One region of the Faecalicatena fissicatena genome, then DNA from elsewhere that is predicted to be linked to it. Evidence: predicted binding sites of a transcription regulator. Region 1 holds the regulator's gene; each other region holds the start of a gene.

Region 1 (5,338 bases):
CATGGCGATGCCTGCCCGGACAAGATCCATGGCCGCCTCCGGCATGTCGATGATGCCGGCGCTGTTGGAGCAGTGGCACAGTTTAAACGCAACGCCCCTGTCCGCAAGCCGGGCCTTCATCCACAGGTATTTCTCCATCTGGCCCCGGGTAAATGCTTTATCCGTCTCATCTGCCTTGGAGAAGTGGGTAAACATCCCCTCCGCCTCAATGCCGGGAAGTCCGGCAGCCCGGGCAATGGCGTCCGCGCTCTCCTCGCTGATGAGAAAGCCCAGTCTGGACATACCGGTGTCCAGCTTGATGTGGATGTAAGCGGTCTTTCCCAGCCTTCCGGCCCTCTCGGAGACGTCCCGGGCCATCTCCTCCGTGTAGCAGGTCATGCGGATCTCCTGCCGGATCATCTCGTCTCTTTGCTCCGGGAAGGTGCACCCCAGCACAAGGATGGGCTTTTGTATCCCCTTCTTCCTGAGCAGCGCCGCCTCGTCGGGCGTGGCGGCCGCGTAGCCCCAGATGTAGTCCTTCTCCTCCATAACGTACTTCGCGATCTGGGCCGCCCCGTGGCCGTAGCCGTCCATCTTGATGACGCCGATCATCTTCGTGTCAGAAGGGAGTCTCCTTCTCATCATCTCCAGATTGTACTCGATCGCATCCAGGTCGATCCTGGCACAGATCCTGGTGTATTTCTTCATGCTCTATTCCTCCAGTCTTTTCAATACCGTCCCTACCGCGTCTGCCAGATCTCTTGCCAGCACACTGTATATGCCCTTCTCCTCCCGGGCCGCGTCCCCCGCAAGCCCGTGCAGGTATACGCCCAGAACCGCGCTGTCAAAGCAGGACATCCCCTGGGCCAGGAGCCCTGTGATGACTCCCGCCAGCACATCGCCGCTTCCGGCCTTTGCCATCGCCGCGTTGCCGGACAGGTTCACAAAGGGGTGCTCCCCCTGCCTGCACACGCAGGTCCTGGCGTCCTTCAGCACACAGGTGACACGGTACTCTCCCGTGAACTGGGCCAGCACATCCAATCGGTTCCTCTTCAGCTCCTCCACCGGCCTTCTTGTGACTCTTGACATTTCCTTCATGTGGGGCGTGAATACGAAATTTTCGTGGGGCAGCTTTCCCAGATAGCGGGTGTGCTCCGCCAGCAGGTTCAGGCCGTCCGCATCCACCACGCAGGGAACCTGCACGTTCTCCAGCGTAGTCTGCAGGATGCGCCTTGCCTTGTCACTTGTGCCAAGTCCGGACCCGATGCTGACTACGTCCGCCCAGCTAAGGAGCCTTAGGAGCTCCCGCTCGTCAAAGAAGTCATAGCAGCGGATGATGGCCTCCGGCAGCAAGGTCTGCAGGATGGTCCGGTTGTCCTCCGGTGTGTAGATCTGCACAAGCCCCGCCCCTGTCCTGTAGGCTGCCAGGGCTGCCAGATAAGCGGCCCCCGCCATGCCCTGGCTCCCGGCTATGATAAGGGCTTTCCCGTAATCCCCCTTGTGGGAGTCGGGCCGTCTCCTGGGAAGCATGCTCCCCGCGTCCTTCTCCTCCAGGGCGTAGGCCACCTTGCTGTCTCCCTCCAGGCCCGAGGTATCGACACCGATATCCCTCACGACCAACTCCCCGGCGTAATCCCGGCCGGGATCCAGGGTACATCCCAGCTTGGCGCACTGGAAGGTCACTGTCAGATCCGCCTTAAAAGCGCTCGTGGCCACTTCCCCGTTGGTGGTGGAGACGCCGGAGGGAACATCCACCGCGATCTTCACGCCTCCGGACCGGTTCATAGCCTGGATACAGGCGAGATAGCTCCCCTCCACCCGGCGGCTTAAGCCGGCTCCGAAAATGGCGTCTATCAGTATACTATATTCTCCTTCTTCGAAAGAGTTTCCCAGGACGCCTCCGGCCTCCTTGAAAAGCTCGATCTGCCTCTTTGTCTCCTCTGTGCAGTGGTCCGGATTTCCCACCATCACCGCAGTCACTCCGGCCCCCTTCTCAAGCAGCAGCCTTGCGATGGCAAAGCCGTCTCCCCCGTTGTTGCCGGAGCCGCACACCACGCACACGCAGGACAGGTCAAAGCCTCTGTCCATGACCGTCTCCACAAACGTGCGGGCCGCACGCTCCATCAGGATCAGCGACGGGATCTTTTTCTCCCGTATGGTATAGCTGTCCGCCGCCTTCATCTGTCTTCCGTCTGGCAGAAATAGCATAAAATCACCCTCCCTTTCCCTGCGCCACAGGCAGGTTCGTTTTTGAAGCCGCCGTCCCGCTGCGCTCAGACAGGTCCACGGCAACGCAAAAGACGTGTAAAGAAGGCCTGTCTCACACACGCCGGCTTTACACGTCTCAAAGTCCTGTTACTTCTCTGATTTTTTCTGTTCCTCTTTGTAACGGCTGATATTGTAGGACAGCCGCATCAGGCTCTCTGACAGGTGGACATTTTCAACGATCACATCATCCGGAAGATTCAGATCCGTATGTGCGAAGTTCCATATCGCCTTCACTCCGTACGACACCAACTGGTTGGCAACCTCAATCGCCTTTGCCTTCGGGATCGTCAGAATACCGATCTCTATGTCATTGTTCTTAACAAAGTCCTCCAGCTCGTCCATCATATGGATGGGCACGCCCCGGATCGTCATCCCCTTCAGTGTGGGATTGACATCAAAGATACCCTTGAGCACAAATCCCCGTTTTTCAAACGCCGCGTAGTTCGCCAGCGCATGTCCCAGATTACCGGCCCCGATGATGACCATGTCATGATCCTCCTCCAGGCCAAGTATCTTTCCTATCTCTGTGTAGAGATATTTTACATTATATCCATACCCCTGCTGGCCAAAGCCGCCGAAGTTGTTCAGATCCTGCCGTATCTGGGATGCTGTCACATGCATTTTCTTGCTCAGGTCGTTGGAGGAAATGCGCTCCACGCCGTTCTCCAGCAGCTCCCCTAAATAGCGGTAATATCTTGGAAGTCTACGTATGACTGCCTGCGAAATTTCTCTGCCTTCCACTTTATCCACCTTCCATTTCAGTTTCTCAGATTTTATTATATAGAATTGTTACAATAAAGTCAATTTATTGTTCTCAAAAGTTCCTCAAATCAGCGCTGACAGCCTTCTGGAAATTGACACGCCGCAGGTTCCCCGATATAATAGTTAAGGCTTTAAAATGCACGGTTTTTACGCAGGAGGTACACCATGATACTGGCATGTCACAATATAGAAAAATCATTTGGGGAGGAGGTCATCGTGCGCGACGGCTCTTTCCATATAGAAGACCACGAGAAGGCAGCCCTGGTGGGAAGCAATGGGGCCGGGAAATCCACCATCCTCAAGATGATCGTGGGGGAGCTGCCTCTGGACGGCGGCTCAGTCACCCTGGCAAAGGGCCGCACCCTGGGCTATCTGGCCCAGCACCAGGACCTGACAGGGGGAAACACGATCTACGAGGAGGTGAAGACCGCCAAGGCGCAGATCATCGCCATCGAGAGGGAGATCCGGCAGATCGAGGAGGAGCTGCCCTCCCTCCAGGGGGATGCCCTGACAGAGCGGCTGAACACCTATCACCGGCTGACGGAGCAGTTTGAGCGGGAGAACGGCTACGCCTACGAGAGCGAGATCACCGGCGTTCTGAAGGGACTGGGCTTTGGGGAGGAGGATTTCTCCAAGGCTGTGGACACCCTCTCCGGAGGACAGAAGACCCGGGTCTCCCTGGGGAAGCTGCTCCTCACCAGACCGGATGTGCTGCTCCTTGACGAGCCCACCAACCACCTGGACTTAAACTCCATCTCCTGGCTGGAGACCTATCTTCTGAACTACCCCGGGGCTGTGCTCATCGTGTCCCATGACCGGTATTTTCTGAACCGGGTAGTGACAAAGGTGGTCGAGATCGAGCAGGGGAAGCTGACCACCTACATGGGCAACTACTCCGCCTACGCGGAGAAGAAAAAGCAGGTCCGGGAGGCACGCCTGAAGGAGTACATGAACCAGCAGCTGGAGATCCGCCACCAGGAGGCGGTCATCGAGAAGCTCCGCTCCTTCAACCGTGAAAAGTCCATCAAGCGGGCGGAGAGCCGGGAGAAAATGCTGGACAAGATGGAGCGGATCGAGAAGCCGGCGGAGCTGAAGACAGACATCCACCTGACGCTGGAGCCCTCCTGTGTCAGCGGAAACGATGTTCTCTCGGTAGAACACCTGAGCAAAGCCTTCCCGGATCAGACGCTCTTCACTGATGTCAGCTTCGACATCCGCCGGGGCGAGCACGTGGCCGTCATCGGCGACAACGGGACGGGAAAGACCACTCTCCTCAAGATCCTGAACGACGTGCTCCCCGCAGACAGCGGCAGCTTCACCCTGGGGGCCAACGTCCACGTGGGCTACTACGACCAGGAGCACCACGTGCTCCACATGGAGAAGACTGTGTTCGAGGAGATCTCGGACGACTACCCGGATCTGACGGGCACCCAGATCCGCAACATGCTGGCCGCTTTCCTCTTCACGGGGGACGATGTGTTCAAGCGGATCGGAGATTTAAGCGGAGGCGAGCGGGGCCGGGTATCCCTGGCAAAGCTGATGCTCTCAGAGGCCAATTTCCTGATCCTGGACGAGCCCACCAACCATCTGGACATCGCCTCAAAGGAGATACTGGAAAACGCCCTGAACAATTATACCGGCACGGTCCTCTATGTATCCCACGACCGGTATTTTATCAACCAGACGGCCACCCGCATCCTGGAGCTGGTGAACCACACCTTTGTGAACTACATCGGCAACTACGATTACTACCTGGAAAAGCGGGAGGAGCTGACCGCCGCCTACGCGTCCTCCTCTTCCGCACCCGCTTCAGCGAAGACCGGGAAAGCCGCACCCGCTGAGACAGTGTCCGAGGCCAAGCTGAGCTGGCAGGAGCAAAAGGAGGCCCAGGCCAGGGAGCGCAAAAGACAGAACGACCTGAAGAAGACAGAGGATCTGATCACCAGTCTGGAGGAGCGGGACGCACAGATTGACGAGCTCATGGCCACAGAGGAGGTGTACACCAACTCTGTGAAATGCCAGGAGCTGGCAAAGGAAAAGGCGGACATAGCCGCCCGGCTGGAGGAGTTGTACGAAAAATGGGAGGAGCTTGCGTAAGGCAGGCTCCTCCCTCTTTTGTAATGCAGGCGCATATTTTATGGCATTTTTTCTCTATAATATTTTCTTCTTCTTGAAGATCAGAATACAGACAATGATGACGATCAGGCTCAGCACGATAACCCCGGGATAGCCGTTCTGCAGCTCAGGCATATCCTTAAAATTCATGCCGTACCAGCCCGTGATCAAAGTCAACGGAAAGAAGATGGTGGACAGGACGGTGAGGAACTGC
Region 2 (5,338 bases), on a different contig from region 1:
CCAGGGAGTGCGGGATCGGTCTGGTGTCCTACACCATCACCCACCACACCCGGCAGAGCGCCATAGGCCTCCCCTTCATCCGGGAGAAGGTGTACGGCGGGAAGACCTTCTCTGTCACAGAGTACACTATGAGCGAAATCATCGCCTCCGTCTACGACAAGATGGAGGAGACGGGACTTGGGGAGGGGATCCTCTTTATCGACGAGATCAACTGCGTCTCCGAGACGCTGGCCCCCACCATGCTCCAGTTCCTCCAGTGCAAGATGTTCGGCAACCAGAGGGTGCCGGAGGGGTGGATCATCGTGGCAGCCGGGAACCCGCCGGAGTACAATAAGTCGGTTCGGGAGTTTGACGTGGTGACTCTGGACCGGATCCGCCGCATCGACGTGGAGGAGAACTACGGCGTCTGGCGGGAGTACGCCTGGCAGGCAGGCATCCACCCGGCCATTCTGTCCTACCTGGAGCTGAAAAGAGAGTATTTTTACAGGATGGAGACCACGGTGGACGGCCGCATGTTCGCCACCGCCAGGGGCTGGGAGGACCTGTCGGAGTTCCTGAAGGCCTGCGAGGCTGTGGGAAAGAAGGTGGACCGGGAGGTGGTGCACCAGTACATTCAGCACTGGAAGATCGCCAAGGATTTCGCGGGTTACCTGGAGCTGTTTGCAAAATATAAAAAGGACTACGGGCTGGAGAAGCTCCTGGAGGGCAGGTACAGTGAAGATACACTGGAAAAGCTGAAGTTCGCCTCCTTTGACGAGCGGCTCAGCGTGGTGGGGATGCTCCTTGGAAAGCTCTCGGAGCTCTTCCGGGACAGCTATCTGGCCGACCGGTACGTGACAAAGCTCTTTGCATGTCTGAAGGGCTACAAGGCCTGCGGCAGTCTGGAGGAGACGGCCGCGGCCGCCGGGGAGCAATACGAAAGGCTGCGGCGGTCCGGGCAGCTCACAAAGGAGGCGGATCACATGCTGCGGCAGGTGAACGACACGCTGGAGAGGTATCAGCAGCTCCTGAAGGAGGAGAACCTGACGGCTCCTCAGCAGGCGGAGGAGGCCTTTGAGAGAGTGCGGGCCGAGTTCGAGAAGGAGACCAGGAAGCGGGAGGAGCTCCTGGAGAGGACCGGAAAGGCTTTGGACAATGCCTTTTACTTCATGGAGGCGGCCTTCGGGGACAGCCAGGAGATGGTCTCCTTTGTGACAGAGCTGAACACCAACTACTACAGCGTCCAGTACCTGAAGGAGAACGACTGTGACATGTACTACAAGTACAACAAGAGGCTCCTTGTGGACGAGCAGCGGGAGAAGCTTCTGGCGGCCATGGATGAGGCGGAGGACCGCATGAGGGAGCAGGGGGCGTCGGATATCGGATGACAGAGATAGAATACGTCTGTGCAGATGCAGGGTGAGACAGGTAAATAAAAGCCATCTCCGGGCAGGAAAGGTGCCCGCGAGATGGCTTTCTTATATTCTGAGATGCTTTCTGTAAGAAGAGGCAGGGCCGGAACACAGTTCCGCCTACTCCCCGTATTTCTCCCTGTACGTCTTCATGGCGTCCCGGATCAGCTTGTCGAACTTGTCCGCCTGCCAGGCTGCCCGGCCGGTGAAGAGGCCGTCGATGGAGGGCTGCACGATGAGCTCGTTGGCGTTACCCGGGTTCACGCTGCCGCCGTAGAGAACCGGGATGTCCGCGCCCGCGTCGCCGAAGATCTCCAGGAGGCAGGCTTTGATGACCTTGTGCATCTCCTCCGCATAGTCCGGTGAAGCGGGGGTGCCGTTGACGCCGATGGACCAGACGGGCTCATAGGCGACCCAGATGTTTGGAACATCTGATACCGGCACATCGTGGAAGCCCACCTTCAGCTGGGTGCGCAGCACCTCCGGGCTGATGCCGAAGTTCTTCTCCTCGGCTGTCTCGCCGATGCAAAGCAGTGTGGTAAATCCGTGCTTCAGGGCAGCCTTTACCTTCAGGTTCTCCTCCGCGTCCGTCTCGCCGAAGACGTGGCGCCTCTCGGAGTGGCCGATCATGACAAGGTCAAGCCCCAGCTCCTCCAGCATCAGCGGGGAGATCTCTCCTGTGAACTGACCCTCGTCCTCCCAGCACATATTCTGGGCGCCCAGCTTGACATAGGAGCGGTCCACGTTCTTTGCGGCGCTCTCCAGAGTAGTGTAGGAGGGGATGATGAAGAGCTCCATCTCCTCCCGGCTGATATCCTTTGTCAGGGCAACCAGGTCCTGCAGATATTTTACAGTGTCCTGGATGTTTTTGTACATCTTGAGATTGCTTCCGAAATACAGTTTCTTCTTCATTATTCTACATCCTTTCCCTTGATTTTTCTTGTTCCCGCAAAAAAATCGGCCCCTGAGGGCTTATTTTGTACCTGGATTTATTATATATGAAATGCGGAAAAAGAGCAATATATATCTTTCGGAAAAACGTCAAAAAAATAACAAAACGAAAAAACGAAAGAAAACGAAAAAACGGACAGAAAATCGTATAAGATATGCACAAAAAACACAAATAAAAAATATATAAATGTACTGAAATTACAAAAAGGAGTTGAAAAAGGAAAAAGGAAGTAATAGAATAAGAGCATAAAAAGAAAGGAAATCGAAAACAAAACGAAAGGAAGAGAAAAATGAGCGAAAAATTCAGACCTGTAACAGCAATCACTATGGGGGATCCGGCAGGCATTGGACCGGAGATCGTTGTCGGCACTATGCTGGACAAGGAAATACATGAGTGCTGCCGCCCCTTTGTGATCGGAAGTGAGGCAATCATGGAGAGAGCCGCAAAGGTTCTCGGCAAAGAGCTGAAGTACAATAAGATCAGCGATCCTTCTGAGGCAAAGTATGAATTTGGAACAGTAGATATCCTGGAGACAGGGGATTACGATACAGACTCTATCGAGTGGGGGAAGGAGCAGAAGCTGGCCGGACAGATGGCTGTAGACTGGATCATGAAATCCATTGAGCTTGGAATGGCAAAGAAGATTGATGCTGTGTCCACAGCGCCTATCCACAAGGGAGCCATCAAGCTGGTGGGCGTAAAGGAGCCGGGACATACGGAGATCTATCAGCATGCCACCAACTCACCCTACGCGCTGACCATGTTCTCCTGCCATAAGCTTCGTGTCTTCTTCGTGAGCCGCCATATGTCACTTGTTGACGCGTGTCACTATGCCACAAAGGACGTGATCCTCGAGGATGTGATCAACATTGACAAGGAGCTGAGAAAGGTGGGCATCGAGAACCCGCTGATCGCGGTTGCGGGACTGAACCCCCACAACGGAGACCACGGACTTTTCGGGACAGAGGAGATCACAGATATCGGACCGGCTGTTGAGGCCGCAAAGGAGAGAGGCATCAACTGCGTGGGACCCTGCCCGGCAGACTCGGTATTCCATATTGGAAAATCCGGCAAGTACGACGCGATCCTGTCCCTCTATCATGACCAGGGACACATCGCCTGCAAGACACTGGATTTTGAGAAATCCGTTACACTGACCTTTGGACTTCCCTTCATCAGAAGCTCCGTGGATCACGGAACAGCGTTTGATATTGCCGGAAAGGGAATTGCGGGCTGTGTGAGCATGATCGAGTCAACAAAGGTAGTCGCTGAGTATGCGGCGAAGCAGCATGAAAGGGGAGAAAGGTAATGCCATTAATCGGAGCAGTGGCGGACGACCTGACAGGCGCGACAACGACGGGTGTACTTCTTGCAAGGTCAAAAGCAAGGACAGCAGTATTTTTTAATGAAGAAGCAGCTTTAAAGGGAGAGGGAGTGGATGAGCTGGACGCCATCCTCATCAGCAGCAACAGCCGTCCTCTTCCGGCGAACGAGGCATATGCAAAGGTAAAATCGGCGACAGACGCCCTGAAGCGCATGGGCGTGAAATATTTTTCCAAGAGGATCGACACCACCCTGAGAGGCGGCGTGGGCGTGGAGATCGACGCCATGATGGACCAGGTGGGAGATGACTGCGTGGCGGTCGTAGTGCCGGCCATGCCCCAGTCCAGACGTATCCTTGTGGGCGGCTACTCTGTCATCGACGGCGTGGCCCTGATCAACACACCGGTGGCCCAGGATGTGCGGACGCCTGTGAAAGAAAACTATATTCCAAGACTTCTGGAGGGACAGACGAGGAGACAGGTTGAGCTTGTCACTTTGGACAAGGTGCTCCAGGGTGAGGAGGCTATCCGGGACGCCCTGAAGGAGGCCAGGGAAGCAGGCGGCGAGGTCATTGTCGTGGACGGTATCACCATTGAGGACGTGGAGGAGATCGCCAAGGCATGTATTGAGCTGAAGTGGAATGTGATCGCGGTGGATCCGGGTCCCTTCACAGCCAAGCTGGCTTACTACAGAAATCTGATTAAAGAAGAGGAGCCGAACATTCCGCCTGAGGCGGATGAGACCGGCAAGACGGTCCTCATAGCGGCCGGAAGCGCCACACCTGTCACGAAGAAGCAGATGGAGGTGCTCTGCCAGGATCCCAGACATGTGCGCATCAGCGTGGATCCCATCAAGCTCATCGAGGGCGGGGACACAGCTCTGGACGAGGTGTTCCGGGCCGTACATATCGCGGAGGATCTGCTGAAATCCGACAACCAGCCCAGAGCCATCCTCTTTGAGACAGCCCTCCACGGGGAGCTTCTCAACCTGGATGAGGAGGACAACAAGCGGCATTATGCGGGCGGCATGAGCGCCAACAGGATCAATGCCGGACTTGGAACGATCATTTCCCAGCTCCTTGAGATCTGCGGAAGAGATAAGATTGCGGGACTTTATACAACGGGTGGTGACACCATGGTCAATGTGTGCTACCAGCTTGGTGTAGAGTGCATAGAAGTAATGGATTATGTAATTGCCCAGACAGACATTGGCAGGCTTGTGGGAAGCTATGACGGGCTTCCGATCGTGGGCAAGGGCGGACTCACCGGAAACGACCACACAGCATGCGATATCGTGGATCGTCTGTTCCGGGAGGCTGCAAGAAAGTAGGAAACCACAAAGTATGAAGTAAGGTTTGGAGGAAGTGCAAAAATGAGTGAAAACACAGAAGTAAAGAAACCAAAAGATCTGGATCTTTTGAACAAAATGAAAAAGCTGCCGGGCGGACTTGTCATCATCCCCCTGGTAATCGCGGTGCTGCTTGCCACGTTCTGCCCCCAGGTTTATCAGGTGGGCGGCTATGTGACAGCCCTGTTCTACGATGGCAACTCCTGTATGATGGGATTTTTCCTGATCGTATGCGGATCCGCCATCAACATTAAGCAGGTTGGTATGCCTCTCTACAAGGGCGTGACGCTGACAGCCACCAAGTTCCTTCTTGGCGTGATCATCG
Region 3 (5,338 bases), on a different contig from region 1:
CAGATAGATGGTGGGGGACACATTGACGCCTGGCTCGCAGAACACGATCCCCTTCCTCTTCATCCCGTTGTTTTTTGTCACCTGTCTGACGTAGAGAGATCTTCCCCCGTCAAGACTGCCTCTTAACTTCTCTTCCATCCGCTCTATAAACTGTTCATACGACATAGTTCTCCTTTCCCTGCATGTCAACTTGTGAAGTGCTGCCTGAAACAGGCTGATCTGAAAAAAGATATTCAGAGCTCCCATGACCCGGGCTCCCGGAACGAATATTATGGTGACTTATATTATAAAAAAGCCCTGCAAAAAATGCAAGGCTTTTCAGACATTCTTTTTAATTTTCAGAGCAGATTATACTCTGGACAGATACTCGCCTGTACGTGTGTCGATCTTCAGCACATCGTCCTGGTTCACAAAGAGGGGAACCATGATCTGCGCGCCCGTCTCCACGATAGCCGGCTTTGTAGCGCCTGTGGCTGTATCGCCCTTCACGCCCGGCTCTGTCTCTGTCACGCGGAGCTCAACTGTGATAGGCGGCTCGATAGCAAACACATTTCCCTCGTGGGAGATCACCTTTACTGTGTCGTTCTCTTTTACGAACTTGAGGGAGTCGCCCACAACGTCCGCGTTGACAGCCAGCTGGTCAAAGGTCTCCATGTCCATGAAGTTGTAGAGATCTCCGTCTGAGTACAGATACTGCATATCCTTTCTGTCGATATGAGCTGTCTCAAATTTCTCTGTGGGGCGGAATGTCTTCTCAACAACGCCGCCGTTGATAATGTTCTTTAACTTTGTACGAACAAAAGCCGCGCCTTTACCCGGCTTTACGTGCTGGAAATCAAGAATCTGATAAATGTTTCCCTCAATCTCCACAGTTAATCCGTTTTTAAAATCTCCTGCTGAAACCATTATAATCCTCCTTAAACTGTACCTTCAGATAGCACATGTCGTTCTTTTTCACTTGTTCCATTTTATAATACTCTGGTACTTTTTTCAACCTTTTTTTCCATTCAGGCTCTTTCTGTAAAAATGGAGCACGATTTTTTCCAGATAGCGCTTCAGGACGATCTGGATCTCCTCCCTGGGGTGGATGGGCTTTACGAGGATGCTCGGGATCCCCGCCCGCTTTGCTCCCCACACATCGGTAAAGAGCTGATCCCCTATGAACACCGTGCTCTCCCTGTCCGTGCCCATAATCTCCATAGCCCTGAGATAATTTTTCACAGAGGGCTTATGGGCATTGTAGACATAGTCCACCTGGATGGGCTCATTGAAGGTCTTCACCCGCTTCTCCTGGTTGTTGGAGATCAGGCAGCACCGAAAGCCAATATCCTTGAGTCTTGCAAAGAGACGCACCGCCCGCTCGTCGGCAGGCGCCCCGTGGGGGACAAGGGTGTTATCGATGTCAAAGATCAGGCCCCGCACACCCTCCTCGTACAGCTTCTCAAAATCTATCACGTATGTGGAAGCCACATACCTGTCGGGAAAAAATCGATCAAACATTATTTATCTTCCATCTCCGTCAGCTTCTGGATCATTTCCTCGCACACCTGGAGCACAGTCTTTCCGTCTGTGTTCACCACAATGTCCGCGGCCGCCTCATATTTCTCCCGGCGCTGCTCCATCAGCTCTGAAATCCCCTGCACATTCTTCCGCCCGTTGAGCACTGGGCGGTTGTTGCTGTCCTTCACTCTCTCATAGATGGTCTCCGGACTTGCGGTCAGAAGAACGACCCGGCCGTTCTTCTTCATCTCAGCCACATTTCTCTCCCGCATGGCTACGCCGCCTCCGCAGGAGATAACCGTGTTCTTCCTGGACTGCATCTCGATCAGCAGGTTCGTCTCCAGCTCGCGGAAATACTCCTCACCGTATGTGGCGAAGATATCCTGGATACTCATCTCTTCCCGCTCCTCGATCACCTGGTCCATCTCCACGATATTCATGGCGAACATGGTGCTCAGATAATCGGAGATGGTTGTCTTTCCGGCCCCCATAAATCCGATGAGGATAATATTGTAGTCAAACAGCTTTCTCGCCTGGATACGCTTGCTGTTGCGGTTGATCCGGCGGAAGACATCGTAGATCTCTTCTCTGTATTTATTGTCACCAAGCTTCTCCTTCAGACGCGCCGCCTGCTTTGCCTCCTGCTGGGGCTGGAGAATGGGCATGCCGTACTCTTCCTTGTAGGCCATGATCTTCTCCACTATGGCGTTTCTCTCTACCAGCGCATCAATAATCTTGTCGTCGCACAGCGCAAGCTGTTCACGGTACATCTCCAAATCGTTCATCGCTTTTCTCTCCTGTTATATTATCCCAAAATACATTTTCATATTATAGCAAAACACATGCAGATTTTCAATGAGTATAGGCGAAAAAGCGGGCTTTCCTTCCTTACGTTTAATCTTTTGGCAGAAACCATAGATATATTCTATCATCCGCCACAAAAACATGAATTTGTTTTATCTTTAACAATATTTTATAATGGTATCATAGTAAGTTCAGATTATCTGAAAAACCAAAATAACGGAGGTATATCAAATGAAGAACAACTTCAAACACATCTTCAGCCCCCTCACGATCAACGGCATGACACTACCGAACCGCGTTGTCATGATGCCCATGGGAAGCGACTTTGCCGGACACACTGGAGAGCTGAGCGATGAGCACATCAAATACTACGAGCTGCGCGCCAGAGGCGGCACAGGACTCATCATCGTGGAAAATGTATGTGTGAAATATCCGGAGGGCTCCAACGGGACAACCCAGCTGCGCATTGACAAGGACTGCTACATTCCCCGTCTTTTCAATCTGACAGAGGCCTGTCACAAATACGGCGCCTGCATGGGTGTACAGCTGAACCACGCCGGCGCTTCCGCCATGTCCTCAAGGATCGGCATGCAGCCCGTCTCCGCCTCCACTCTTCCCTCCAAGGAAGGCGGAGAGAGACCCCGCCCGCTGACAAGGGAGGAGCTCGAGAGTATCGCAAAGGATTACGGCGCTGCCGCACGCCGCGCGGTAAACGCAGGCTTTGACATGGTGGAGATCCACGCCGGACACTCCTACCTGATCAGCCAGTTTCTCTCACCGACTATGAACGACCGTACAGACGAGTTCGGAGGCTGCGCCGAGAACCGCGCCCGCTTCTGCCGCATGGTCATCGATGAAGTGCGCGCGGCCGTCGGACCGCGAGTGCCGATTTCCCTCCGTCTGAGCGTGGACGAGCTTGTAGAAGGCGGAAACACAGTGGAAGACTGCCTGGAATACCTGGAGTTCTTAAATGACGGTGTGGACATGTTCGACACCTCCTCCGCCCTGAACCCCTCCATCCAGTACCAGATCGACGCCAACTATCTGGAGGACGGATGGCGCTCCTACATGGCAAAGGCTGTCCGTGACAAATTCCACAAACCGACCATCGCTATCGGAAACATCCGCAATCCCCAGGTGGCTGAGGACATCCTGGATCGGGGCGACGCGGATCTGATCGGTATGGGCCGCGGACTGATCGCAGACCCCGACTGGTGCAACAAGGCAAGATACGGACATGTGGAAGACATCCGCAAGTGTATCTCCTGCAACATCGGCTGCGTGGGCAACCGTATCGGAGGCAACAAGCCTCTGCGCTGCACCGTGAACCCGGACCTCATAAACGGAGAAGCCTACAAGAAACAGAAGGTAAACAAGCCCTGCAATGTAGTTGTAGTGGGCGCCGGCACCGCCGGACTTGAGGCTGCCTGCACAGCCGCTGAGGTGGGCTGCAATGTTACACTTCTGGAAAAGCAGGACCACATCGGCGGACTTTCCGTGGAGATTTCCAGAATTCCGGCCAAGAAGCGTCTGGCGGACTTCCCCACCTACCTGAAGCACCGGGCAGAGGGACTTTCGAACCTGACCATCAAGACAGGCGTGGACGTAACTGTGGACATGATCAAATCCTATGAGCCGGATCTGGTTGTAAACTCCACCGGTTCCGTACCGCTCCTTCCGCCTATCGAGGGACTCCATGAGAACCTGGGCAAGGAGGGCACAGGAGTGTACGGCATCAAGGATCTGATGGGCGACATCCCGGCCTTTGACAAGGACATGACTGGCAAGAAGGTCATCGTCATCGGCGGCGGCGCTGTGGGACTTGACGTGGTAGAGTTCTTCGCTCCCCGCGGAGCCGAGACGACCATCATCGAGATGATGCCTGTGATCGGAAAGGGTCTGGACGCTTCCACTACCTCCAGCATGAACGAGTGCATGGGAAAGCACAATGTAACGCAGCTCGTAAACACAGCCCTGCAGAAGGTAAATCCCCACTCCTTCACCGTAAAACGCGACGGCAAGGAGGAGGAGCTCCCCTTCGACTACGGCTTTGTCTGCCTCGGCATGAAGGCCTACGCTCCTCTCTGGAATGAGATCGCAGAGGGCTTTGACGGCGAGGACACAGAGATCCTCAACATCGGCGACTCCGTTCGCGCCCGCCGTATCATAGACGGAACAGACGCAGGGCGCCACATGGTGCTTGCCACATTAGACAGACTGGGATACCTGTAGAGCGCACCCCGAAAAATGCTCCGGGTACAGTCAAAAACATCCTTATCCTATGAATAATGAATAAATGAACACATTCGTGTTCGCAGAGAAATGATCCCGCGGGATCCGGACCTCTTTCAGTCTCCGGAACTTCGCGGGATCATTTCTTTTTCCTCGGCTGAAGGCGATGCATAAATAAACGTTTTTAAATAATATTTATAAATAATATGAATTTTTAAAACAGTTTAACCTGTGGTACAATCGAATAGTTTTAGGTAGGACGGCCGATTTACCAGAACATTGTAACTCCTCGTATGTAATGATTTACAGAAAGGAATGTGAGAGAAAATGAAAAAACTCTTAAAGACACCTCTGTGGGCACAAATTCTCGCTGGTATCATAATCGGTATCATAATCGGTATTGTGTCCCCGAAAGCAGCAGATTTTATTTCTCCGCTGGGCGACATCTTTCTCAACCTGCTGAAAATGCTGATCGTACCGCTTGTGCTCTTCAGTATTACAAACGGCATTTGCTCCATGAAGGATGCCAAACAGCTCCGCTCTGTCGGCGGAAGGATTGTCATTTACTACACGCTTTCAACTGTGGCGGCATCCATCTTCGGCGTGATCGGCGGAATGATCACCCAGCCGGGCAAAAACGTATCTGATTTCGTTTTATCAGGAGAGGCCGCGGAGGCTTCTGACTTTGATATGGTGGAGAACATCATCTCCTGGTTCCCGGACAACATCGTCAAGGCCATGGTGGACGCCAACATGATCCAGATCATCGTGTTCTGTCTGTTCTTAGGTGTGGCCCTGCTGG
Region 4 (5,338 bases), 150 kb from region 1:
TATCCCTCGCTGTCTGTGGCAGTGATAACATAGCCGGTGTCGCCGCCGTCCACTGTGCAGACCTCATCGATGGTGGCGTCAATGCCAAGATCAGCGATCACCTGATCCGCCACATCGGTGTCCACATCCGTCTCCTCAAAGGCAGTAAGGTCCGCGTCCGGGAACACAGCCTGCCAGGCCTCTCTCTTGGCATTCTCTTCAGACTGGGCAATGGGATCCTTTGTGACCTCATAGGCCAGTCCCAGAAGAAGTCCGGAAACCAATGTAATTACTGTAAGGATAATTGTATTTTTTATGATCTTGTTCATTATTTCTCTCCTCCTTTGCCAAACGGTTTTGGAAGAGTAACCTTCTCGATCAGCGGAACCAGAAGGTTACTGATGATGATGGCGTAGGAGACGCCCTCAGCAGACCCGCCGAAAATACGGAACAGGCCGGTCAGAACGCCGAGGCAGATGCCGTACAGGTACTGTCCCTTCTTCGTGATGGGGGAGGTGACGTAGTCTGTCGCCATGAACCAGGCGCCCAGCATAAGGCCACCGCCGCACAGGTGGGCTGTCAGGTAGGTGGGATCGAAAAATCCGATCTCCGGATGTGCCACATGGCCGAAAATTCCCACAAAGATCACGAAGGTTACAATGTATGTACCCGGGATGCGCAGATCGATGACTCCCATCAGAATCAGGAAGATCGCACCGATGACGATGGCGATCACGGATGTCTCACCGATGGTTCCCGGAATGGTTCCAATGAGCATGTCCATGGTGTTCACCTGATCCAGCGCCCCGCTCTTTACATAGGAAAGGGGAGTCGGACCTGTGATGCCGTCATAGACGAAGCTTGTCATGGGACCTGTGAAGGAAAGCAGAAGGAAACATCTGGCTCCCAGAGCAGGGTTCATGAAGTTCTGTCCCAGTCCTCCGAAAAGCTGCTTTACGATCAGGATTGCAAATACGCTTCCCAGGGCGCCCATCCACCAGGGGGCTGTGGGCGGCATATTCAATCCAAGGAGCATACCAGTGACAACCGCACTGAAGTCTCCCACTGTGACCTTTTTATGCATCAGTTTCTCATAGATAAATTCTGTAAGCACAGAAGCCGCCGTTGTGCTGACCATCATGATCAGGGCGGGCAGTCCAAAGTTGTACACTCCGAAGAAGGTTGCCGGGAGCAGCGCAATGACTACCATGAGCATGATATTGCCGGAGGTCACCTTGGAACGTATATGTGGTGAAGATGAAATATTAAATGAATTCTCCACGTTTGTTCACCTCTTCCTCTCTAAAATCTTTATTTCTTTTTCTTGCGGTTCGCAAGTGCGATCTTTCTCATAGAACCAATAGACTGCTTCAGCTGGCGCTTTGCAGGACATACATAGCTGCAGCATCCGCACTCCACGCACTCCAGCCCGTTCAGCTTTGTGAACTGCTCCTCATCGTGGTGCTCCGCGTAGTCTGCCAGTCTGGAGGGGATGAGCCTGCTTGGACAGGCGTCTACGCATCTTCCGCAGTTGATACATGCTGTTGGTTCAAATTCTGCCACCGCGTCTCTGGAAAGACAGAGAATGGAGGAAGAAGTCTTTGTGACAGGAGTGTCCAGTGTGAACATGGCAAATCCCATCATGGGGCCGCCTGAGATCACCTTCTTGGGCTCTCCCTTAAATCCGCCGGCTGCCTCCACAAGCTCCGCCTGGTTTGTGCCAAACAGGACCTTGAAGTTGCCCGGCTCGTTCACAGCGTCTCCGCTGACTGTCACAATGCGCTCCATGGAGGGAAGTCCCTTCACGACAGCCTGGTAAATATTGATCATGGTCTCCACGTTGTCCACAACGCAGCCCGCGTCGGCCGGGAGCATAGAGGAATTGATCGCCCTTCCCGTGGTGGCGTAGATGAGCTGGCGCTCAGCGCCCTGCGGATACTTTGTCTTCAGCGCCATCACTTCCATGCGGGGCTCGTCCTTCACAAGCTCCTTTAATTTGGCGATGCAGTCCGGCTTGTTGTCCTCCACCGCGAAAATACCTTTTGCGTTGTCAAACAGTGAAAGAACCACCTTCATGCCGCCCACGAGCAGCTCCGGTGTTTCCATCATTCTGCGGTAGTCCGCTGTTATGTATGGTTCACATTCCGCACAGTTCGCGATCACATAGTCGATCTTCTCCGGCTCCTTCGGTGAGAGCTTCACTCTTGTGGGGAAGCCTGCGCCTCCCATACCTACAACTCCGGCCTCACCGATGGCGTTTAGGATCTCTTCCTTGGTCATATCGGCCAGAGGCTTTACGGGAGCGTACTCAACCTCCTCGTACTCGCCGTCGTTCTCAACGACAATGCAGTTTACCTTGGCCCCTGTGGGGTTGAAATGGGGCTCGATCGCCTTGACTGTACCAGAGACAGAGGCGTAGATGGGGGCAGATACAAATCCGCCGGCCTCCGCGATCTTCTGCCCTTTTAATACATGATCGCCCACTACAACGATGGGAGAAGCCGGGGCGCCAATATGCTGAGAAAGCGGATAAACCAGGTTTCCCTTTGGCTTAACTTCGACAATAGCCTTGTCTTTTGCCAGGCTCTTGCCATCATCCGGGTGGATACCACCCTTAAATGTCAACAATGCCATCTCTTTTTTCCTTCCTTCCTACTATAATCTGTATATACTATACAAGAAAAAACCGGTTTCTTCTAGGTTTTCCGGCGTTTTTTTTGTATATTTCGAAGTACATCTTGTCGCATTTTTAACAATGCTTCACACGAAAAGAAAGAGACTATAACATAGTCTCCATCTTTTAATTCGCTATATAATTTCAAAAGAAATGATATGTCCGGATATATCTATTCCTCTTCAGCCTCTGCCTCAGCCGGAGCCTCCTCAGCCTGCTGTGCGTTCTCGAGAGCCTTCATGCTCAGGCTGATCTTCTTCTCCTCCTCGTTGAGGTCCACGATCTTGGCTGTGATCTCCTGTCCCACTGTCAGGACATCAGACGGCTTGTCGACATGCGCTCTGGAAATCTGTGACACGTGAAGCAGCGCGTCCACACCCGGAGCCAGCTCCACAAAAGCGCCAAAGTCTGTCATGCGGGCAACCCTGCCTGTAATGATCTTTCCTACAGCGTAGTCCTCTGCCGCGTTGGCCCAGGGATTTGTCTCCGGGAACTTCAGGCTGAGGGCAATCTTTGTGTCGTGGATATCCTTTACGAGAACAGTCACCTTCTCGCCAACCTGGAATACCTTCTTCGGGTTCTCCACTCTGCCCCAGGACATCTCGGAGATGTGGAGAAGTCCGTCCACACCGCCCAGATCGATAAAGGCGCCGAAATCTGTCACATTTTTCACAGTACCTTCGATCCTGTCGCCGACCTGTAGCTTCTCGAAAAGTTCCTTCTGCTTCTCTGCCTTTCTGGCAACAAGGAGCTGTCTTCTGTCGCCGATAATGCGGTTTCTTCTCGGATTGAACTCGCTGATGACGAACTCAATCTCCTGATCCTGATATTTGCTCAGGTCTTTCTCATAGGTGTCGGAAACCAGGCTTGCAGGGATAAATACTCTGGCTTCGTCGATCACAACGGAAAGTCCGCCTCCCAGGATCTGAGTAACAGGAGCCTTCAGCACTTCCTTGTTCTCAAATGCCTCTCTGAGACGCTCGTTTCCCTTCTCGGCCGCAAGCCGTTTATAAGTGAGCAGCACCTGACCTTCTCCGTCATTTACTTTTAACACCTTTGCTGTCATGGTATCGCCAGGGGACACAATGGTAGTCAGATCCACGTTCGGCTCGTTTGTGTACTCGCTTCTCGTAATGATGCCATCTGCCTTGTAACCTATATTTAAAATGATCTCATCAGGCTTTACGTCGATGACTGTACCATCTACCACTTCCCCGTTCCGTATTGTCTTAAAAGACTCTTCCAACATCTGTTCAAAAGTTAATTCTGACATTATTTTGAACCTCCTCAATTATTTTATTGGGCGTGGATGCCCCTGCTGTAATACCTACTGTTTCCACGGACCTTAATTGATTCATATCAAAATCGTCAAGTGTCTGTATGTAGTACGTATTGTTACATGCATGATCTGCGCGCTGTCTGCAGTGCGGCAAATCGTATCTAAAACATTTATATCATACCCCTTTTTCGAGATAATTTCAACTAAATCTTTGATTTTATTGTAATTATATGTCGTTTCAAAGTCCCGGCGGGGCTCTAGCGGCAGAGAGCCAGGATGGCGTCCGCCACCTGCCTGATGGTCATGTCCGAGCTGTCCACCAGCACCGCGTCCTCAGCCTGGCGCAGAGGAGAGATCTCCCGGTTCATATCCCGGCTGTCCCGCTCGATGATGTCCTGCTCGATCTGCTCCAGATCGCAGGGGACTCCCCTGGCGGTCAGCTCGTCATATCTTCTCTTCGCCCGGGTCCGGCTGCTGGCTGTCAGGTAGACTTTCACATCCGCGTCCGGCAGGACGCAGGTGCCGATGTCCCGGCCGTCCATGACCACGTTCTGCCTGCGGGCCAGATCCCGCTGCAGGGAGAGAAGCTTCTCTCTCACCTCCGGGATGGCAGAGCTTTTTGAAGCCATATTGCCCACTTCCTCCCGGCGCAGCTGGGAGGTGATATTTTCGCCGTTCAGATAGACCTGCTGCTGTCCCTCCTCATAGCCGATGGAAACCTGGGCGTCCCGGCAGGCCTCCTTGATCTTCTCCGTGTCCTCCGGCTGTATGCCCTTCTTCAGGAAGTGGACCGCCAGCCCCCTGTACATGGCTCCTGTATCCACGTAGATAAATCCCTTCTCTTTGGCCACAAGCCGGGCGATGGTGCTCTTTCCCGCCCCCGCCGGACCGTCGATCGCTATACTGTAACCCATATCTTTGCTCCTTGTCCTGTATATTTTTTCGCCGCATGTTGGCTGTCCGCTTCCGCTTTTAGAGATGTCTGATACTGCCGCCTGCCTTTGTGCATTTTTTCAGGAGAAATTCCTTCAGATCCGCAAGGCTCTTCCCCTTTACGCTCCCTTTTTTCAGAGCGATAAAGCCCTCCTTCTTCCGCTTTTTGTCCGCCACCAGCGCAAGAGTGGTATCGGTCTCGCAGATGCACTCGATCTCCCCGTAGGAGAATTCCTGGGTGACATCCCCTGTCACGCAGGTGAAGCTGTCCTCGTAGAAGCTGACCTTCACAAGGCGCTCCTTCCGGCTGATCTTCTTCAGCTCTGCCCACCGCTTCTTGGCGCCCTCGTAAGCCCTTGTCTTGATGTCCTGGATCTTGAAGGGCCCCCAGGCCTTTGAGTTCCTGTATTTGTAGAGGGCTGTGTACATCTCGTTTACGATCTTAAAAGACTCGCTGTATTCCATATAATATA

What was found. Region 1 encodes Rex, which represses fermentation and respiration genes when NADH is low (regulators of the CRP and FNR family bind a similar motif). Its sites were predicted from a motif close to ATTGTTAANTANTTAACAAT; they were not measured.
Region 2: the regulator Rex is predicted to act here: its motif matches at 2,429-2,448, upstream of pdxA (4-hydroxythreonine-4-phosphate dehydrogenase PdxA).
Region 3: the regulator Rex is predicted to act here: its motif matches at 2,451-2,470, upstream of H7U36_RS05205 (oxidoreductase).
Region 4: the regulator Rex is predicted to act here: its motif matches at 2,717-2,736, upstream of rsxC (electron transport complex subunit RsxC).

What each region holds. Positions count from the first base shown of each region.
Region 1 covers NZ_JACLYY010000001.1:62,744-68,081, reverse strand. The annotation lists gene alr (alanine racemase) at 1-687, opposite strand, end outside; gene H7U36_RS00315 (bifunctional ADP-dependent NAD(P)H-hydrate dehydratase/NAD(P)H-hydrate epimerase) at 691-2,187, opposite strand; gene H7U36_RS00310 (redox-sensing transcriptional repressor Rex) at 2,335-2,988, opposite strand; gene H7U36_RS00305 (ABC-F family ATP-binding cassette domain-containing protein) at 3,175-5,106, shown strand; gene H7U36_RS00300 (magnesium transporter CorA family protein) at 5,161-5,338, opposite strand, start outside.
Region 2 covers NZ_JACLYY010000002.1:226,476-231,813, reverse strand. The annotation lists gene H7U36_RS03245 (AAA family ATPase) at 1-1,367, shown strand, start outside; gene tpiA (triose-phosphate isomerase) at 1,512-2,303, opposite strand; gene pdxA (4-hydroxythreonine-4-phosphate dehydrogenase PdxA) at 2,633-3,652, shown strand; gene H7U36_RS03230 (four-carbon acid sugar kinase family protein) at 3,652-4,995, shown strand; gene H7U36_RS03225 (2-keto-3-deoxygluconate permease) at 5,038-5,338, shown strand, end outside.
Region 3 covers NZ_JACLYY010000004.1:38,092-43,429, reverse strand. The annotation lists gene H7U36_RS05225 (DUF5688 family protein) at 1-165, opposite strand, end outside; gene efp (elongation factor P) at 349-906, opposite strand; gene H7U36_RS05215 (YqeG family HAD IIIA-type phosphatase) at 991-1,500, opposite strand; gene H7U36_RS05210 (shikimate kinase) at 1,500-2,285, opposite strand; gene H7U36_RS05205 (oxidoreductase) at 2,536-4,536, shown strand; gene H7U36_RS05200 (dicarboxylate/amino acid:cation symporter) at 4,864-5,338, shown strand, end outside.
Region 4 covers NZ_JACLYY010000001.1:212,778-218,115, forward strand. The annotation lists gene H7U36_RS01125 (RnfABCDGE type electron transport complex subunit G) at 1-308, opposite strand, end outside; gene H7U36_RS01130 (RnfABCDGE type electron transport complex subunit D) at 308-1,261, opposite strand; gene rsxC (electron transport complex subunit RsxC) at 1,291-2,613, opposite strand; gene rpsA (30S ribosomal protein S1) at 2,826-3,926, opposite strand; partial or broken gene H7U36_RS15465 (4-hydroxy-3-methylbut-2-enyl diphosphate reductase) at 3,907-4,172, opposite strand; gene cmk ((d)CMP kinase) at 4,190-4,846, opposite strand; gene H7U36_RS01155 (YcxB family protein) at 4,905-5,330, opposite strand.